Linked DNA regions of Microbulbifer sp. GL-2. The protein of the gene in region 1 interacts with the protein of each later gene in a pairwise test. Links are inferred from orthologs where the notes say so. Each region holds a gene or a part of one and is shown on either strand. Other genes may lie near its edges.

The links.
Region 2: the proteins of acpP (region 1) and ybgC interact in binary tests that used the Escherichia coli proteins (3 or more experiments, as listed by UniProt). The link is inferred for Microbulbifer sp. GL-2 from one-to-one orthologs.

What each region holds. Positions count from the first base shown.
Region 1 is NZ_AP019807.1:4,368,820-4,371,534, reverse strand. It holds acpP (acyl carrier protein), read left to right. Parts: upstream 1-1,097; coding sequence 1,098-1,334; downstream 1,335-2,715. Other genes in the region: fabF (beta-ketoacyl-ACP synthase II), read left to right, coding at 1,526-2,715; fabG (3-oxoacyl-ACP reductase FabG), read left to right, coding at 118-873; fabD (ACP S-malonyltransferase), read left to right, coding at 1-71. UniProt on the Escherichia coli protein: Carrier of the growing fatty acid chain in fatty acid biosynthesis.
Region 2 is NZ_AP019807.1:698,493-701,485, reverse strand. It holds ybgC (tol-pal system-associated acyl-CoA thioesterase), read left to right. Parts: upstream 1-1,291; coding sequence 1,292-1,696; downstream 1,697-2,993. Other genes in the region: tolA (cell envelope integrity protein TolA), read left to right, coding at 2,850-2,993; tolR (protein TolR), read left to right, coding at 2,411-2,842; tolQ (protein TolQ), read left to right, coding at 1,701-2,390; ruvB (Holliday junction branch migration DNA helicase RuvB), read left to right, coding at 217-1,239; ruvA (Holliday junction branch migration protein RuvA), read left to right, coding at 1-192.

The DNA.
Region 1 (2,715 bases):
GCAGTGTTGCTTGTCATAGCATCGATAGCCCTTCCAGCTTTAATGAAGCACTGAGAACTACAGCGGTTTAAGTCGTGCAATGGCGGCTGCCATTAGCTGAATAAGGATAAAGCAAGTATGAGCTTAATGATTTCCCTCGAGGGTAAAGTGGCCCTGGTTACCGGCGCCAGTCGTGGTATTGGTGCGGCAATTGCAGATATGCTGGGTGGTCAAGGTGCGACAGTGATTGGTACTGCCACTAGTGAAGGCGGCGCTGAAAAAATCAGCGCGCGCTTTGCTGAGAAAGGTATCAAGGGGGCCGGAATGGTGCTGGATGTCACCAGCGCCGAGAGTGTTGCCGGGGTGCATGCTGCAGCGAAGAATGACTTTGGTGTGCCGACCATTTTGGTAAACAATGCTGGTATCACCAAAGACAATTTGTTAATGCGTATGAAAGACGACGAATGGGACTCTGTTGTGGAGACGAATTTGTCCGCAGTCTTTCGCATGACTAAAACATGTCTGCGGGACATGGCTAAGGCGCGCTGGGGGCGAATTATAAATATTAGCTCTGTGGTCGGCAGTATGGGGAATGCGGGGCAGAGTAATTATGCGGCCACCAAAGCTGGGGTTGCTGGATTTGCTCGCTCTCTGGCCGCCGAAATCGGCTCCCGTGGAATTACCGTGAATACTGTAGCTCCGGGCTTTATTGATACTGACATGACCAAGGTGTTACCCGAAGCTCAGCGCGAAGCGCTACTTGGAAAAATTCCCCTGGGCCGACTTGGGCAGCCTGAGGAGATCGCATCTGTGGTAGCCTTCCTGGCGAGTGATGCCGGTGGCTATGTCACTGGCGAGACAATTCATGTCAATGGCGGCATGTACATGACCTGATATATATTTGAAAATATCTCTTTAAGTCATTGATTTTTAGAGTATTTTGTTATTTGCTGATGGTGGTGCAGGGCCGTGCATTACATCCCCAAAAACTTGGGGTACAATGGCCTCTGAATTATCCAAAAGCTGTGTGAGCCGGTCGTTATCACCGCTAACTGAATTGGTGAAATACACAATAGCGACTAAAACAGATTTTTACCCACTAGGAGTTAAATTGAATCATGAGCAGCATTGAAGAGCGCGTTAAAAAGATCGTTGCTGAACAACTGGGCGTGAAGGAAGAAGACGTTAAGGCTGAAGCCTCTTTTGTTGAAGATCTGGGCGCGGACTCACTTGACACAGTTGAGCTGGTTATGGCTTTGGAAGAGGAATTCGAAACTGAAATTCCCGACGAAGAAGCTGAGAAAATCACTACCGTTCAGCTGGCAATGGATTACATCAAGGACAACCTTGGTTAATTCCTGCTGGGTAGTTTAGGCGCGAGCAGTTTAGTTTCTGAGCGTGGCCAAGCGATTTTGAGAGCCGTTCTATGTCACATAGCGCGGCTCTCTTTTTATGAGCATTATGGAATTGTGACCGCTGACCGAATGTGGTCTCCCTCACTGTGTTGGGGGAGTACAGCGGCAGCAAGAGTTTCGGGGGGACCGCAGTGTCGCACAGAAGAGTTGTTGTAACCGGAATGGGTGTAGTCAGCCCTTTGGGTAACACCGTAGGAGAGACTTGGTCTGGCATTCTGAAGGGGGCCAATGGCGCAGCCCCGATAGAAACCTTTGATGTTTCAGCTTTTTCAACCCGCTTTGCCGCTACGGTAAAAGATTTCGATCCCACTCCCTATATGCCTGCAAAAGATGCGCGCAAGATGGATACGTTTCTGCAATACGGTCTGATTGCGGGTATCCAGGCAATGCAGGATTGTGGCCTTGAGGTGAGTGAAGAGGGTGCCCAGCGTATGGGAACCTGTATCGGTTCCGGCATGGGTGGCATTATGGCCATCGAAGACAACGCAATGTTGATTGCCGAGAAGGGGCCGCGCCGCGTGTCGCCTTTCTTTGTACCGGGCGCCATTATCAATATGGTGGCTGGTAACCTGTCGATTAAATACGGTCTGCGTGGTCCCAACCTTGCAGTGACTACTGCCTGCACAACTGGTACCCACGCACTGGGGCTCGGTATGCGTACGATTCAGTACGGTGATGCCGATGTCATGGTGTGCGGCGGTGCGGAAATGGTCACCACGCCGGTCGGGCTTGGCGGCTTCTGTGCAGCCAGGGCGCTTTCCACACGCAACGATGACCCCAAGGCGGCCAGCCGTCCCTGGGATAAAGACCGGGATGGCTTTGTTTTGGGCGAGGGCGCGGCAGTACTTGTGTTGGAAGAGTACGAGCATGCGAAGGCGCGCGGAGCGACTATTTATGCTGAGCTGACTGGTTTTGGTATGAGTGGTGATGCCTACCATATGACATCCCCACCAGAAGATGGTGCGGGTGCAGCGCTTTCTATGCGGAATGCGCTCAAGGATGCTGGCGTGAGCATCGATACGATCCAGTACATTAATGCCCACGGTACCTCCACACCCTTGGGGGATAAAGCGGAAATCCAGGCGGTACAAAAGATTTTTGCAGGTGCCACTGAAAAGCTGGCTGTAAGTTCAACCAAATCCATGACGGGCCACCTGTTGGGTGCTGCCGGTGCAATCGAGGCTGTTTTCTCAGTGATGGCGCTTCGTGATCAGGTGGCTCCACCCACGATGAATCTTGTTGATCCAGATGCAGCATGTGCTGGTATTAATCTGGTGCCCCAGGAGGCGCAGCCAATGGCGATTGATTCAGTACTCTCCAA
Region 2 (2,993 bases), 3.7 Mb from region 1 along the record:
GATATCCCTTTGATGGCTGCAGCTGTCGCCCCCAAGGTGAATCACTCTGGCGAGGCTGAAAGCGCCCTGGCGGCGCTGGGCTACAAGCCTACAGAAGCCAGTAAAATGGTTGCTCGCGCTAGCAAGGAGCAACCGGACGCTGACAGTGCCACTTTGATTCGCCTGGCCCTGAAGGGCATGGCGCCCGCGTAATTTGAGTGCGATGGAGTTGTAGCGATGATTGAAGCCGACCGTCTTGTGGCTCCGGAGCCCGTGGGGCCGACAGGACAGGAAGAGCAGTACGACCGCGCTGTGCGCCCCAAGACCCTTTCGGACTATGTGGGTCAGCCTGTGGTGCGCGAGCAGATGGAAATCTTTATCCAGGCGGCCAAATTGCGCAAAGAGGCCTTGGATCACACGCTGGTGTTCGGCCCGCCGGGTCTGGGTAAAACCACCTTGGCGAATATTATCGCAGCGGAGATGGGGGTGGCGATCAAGACCACCTCCGGTCCTGTGCTGGAAAAGGCTGGCGACCTGGCTGCGCTGATGACCAACCTGGAGCCGGGGGATGTGCTTTTTATCGATGAAATCCATCGCCTCAGCCCCCATGTGGAGGAGGTTTTGTATCCGGCCATGGAAGACTACCAGCTGGATATCATGATCGGTGAAGGGCCTGCTGCGCGCTCCATCAAACTGGACCTGCCACCTTTCACTTTGGTGGGGGCTACCACCAGAGCCGGTTTGCTGACTTCCCCCCTGCGTGACCGTTTTGGCATAGTGCAGCGCCTGGAATTCTACAACGTGAAGGATCTCACCAGTATTGTGCGCCGATCTGCGGGTTTGATGGGGGTGGAAATGGATGAGGGTGGTGCCTTGGAGGTGGCTCGGCGCGCTCGTGGTACCCCGCGAATTGCCAACCGCTTGTTACGCCGCGTGCGCGATTACGCCGACGTAAAGGCTGATGGTTCGGTAGACTCGGCCATTGCTGATGCGGCCCTTAATATGCTCAATGTGGATGTGCGCGGTTTCGACCAGCTCGACCGGCGTATGCTGCTGGCGATGATTGAGAAATTCGATGGTGGCCCGGTAGGAGTGGACAGTCTCGCAGCTGCCGTCAGTGAAGAGCGCGATACCCTGGAGGATGTGCTTGAGCCCTACCTGATCCAGCAGGGCTATATTGCGCGCACGCCCCGCGGGCGGGTAGTTACCGGGCTGGCTTATGAGCATTTCGGTCTGCCGAAACCAGATGGAAGAAATTGACAATAGGTGACTGGCGGCTCGTATCAGGGAAAACTAGTGGATAAGGGGGGGAGTGAAGGAAGTCTTTGGCATACCCGTGCGTGTTTATATCGAAGATACGGATGCGGGCGGTATCGTCTATTACGTGAATTATTTGAAGTATATGGAGCGCGCGCGCACAGAACTGCTGCGCTCTCTCGGTTATGATAAGCCGGCGATGCCGGAGCAGGGGTTGTTGCTGGTGGTGCACTCCGCCGAGATCCAGTACCGGCGCTCAGCCATTCTTGATGATGCATTGCGCGCTACTGCAGCGATTGGCAAACTGGGGCGAGCCGCGGTGACCTTTGAGCAAAAAATCTGGCGCGGTAATGAGCTAATTTGCGAAGGTGTGGTCAAAGTTGCCTGTGTCGCTGACGACAGCCGCAGGCCCTGTGCCCTGCCGGAACCCATTTATTCAGCATTAAAGGCAGTTATTTAAAAAGATGAACGCCGGTGAACAACTTTCTCTTTGGGGGCTAATCCAAAACGCCAGCCTGTTGGTACAGCTCGTTATGCTGTTGCTGCTACTGGCCTCTGTGGTGTCCTGGATCATGATTATCCAGCGCGGGCTCTACCTATCCCAGGCCAAGCGTGGTCTCAGTAGTTTCGAACGCCGCTTCTGGTCCGGTGCCGACCTTAATAAGCTGTTCCGCGAGGGCAATGAACGTGCCGAGAAGGGTAAGGCGGATGGGGTTGAGTCCCTGTTCCGAGCAGGTTTTACCGAGTTTACCCGCCTGCGCCAGCAGGGCAGCAGTGGTCCCGAAGCCGTAATGGAGGGGACTGAGCGCGCCATGCGTGTAGCTATGTCACGGGAGCAGGAAAAGGTGGAGATGAACCTGCCGTTCCTCGCTACTGTGGGCTCTGTCAGCCCCTATATAGGTTTATTTGGTACCGTTTGGGGGATTATGAATTCCTTTCGTGGCCTCGCCACTATGCACCAGGCGACCATTGCCACTGTAGCCCCAGGTATCAGTGAGGCACTGGTGGCTACGGCGATGGGCCTGTTCGCTGCGATTCCCGCGGTGATGGCTTATAACCGCTATTCGGCCAAGGCGGAGTGGTTACTGTCCAGTTATGAAACATTTGCTGAGGAGTTTTCCTCTATCCTGCACCGCAAAGTGCACTCCGGCTGAGTAGTGAGTAGGCGAACCCTATGAGTGTGTTTCGCAAGGGAACCAAAAAGAAGTTGGTATCCGAGATCAATGTGGTGCCCTACATCGACGTGATGCTGGTGTTGCTGATTGTCTTTATGGTCACGGCACCATTATTGATGCAGGGGGTCCAAGTCGATCTGCCCAATGCGCCCTCGGCGCCGATGGAGGATACCGATGAGGAGCCGTTGATCGTGTCAGTGCGCGCCGACGGTACCTATTATTTGAACCTGGGAAGTGACGAGAAAGAGGCCAAGCCCCTTTCCGAAATCAAGGATACTGTGGGCAAGGTGCTGCGCCAGAAGCCAGAAACCCCAGTGCTGGTGTGGGGTGATACCGACGCCAAATACGGTTTGATCGTCAATGTCATGACCGAGTTGCAACAGGCCGGGGCGCCTAGCGTCGGCCTGGTGACTGAGCCACCGCAGGGGTAGGGTGCTGGTGAATAAAGGCTTTTATGCACTGGCGATCGTGATCAGCCTCCTGTTGCACGGGGCGCTGATCACCGCCATCACCTATGGCTGGGAAGCCAGTAGCATGCCCGAACGCAAGGCTATGCCAAAGTTTGTGCAGGCCAAGCTGGTG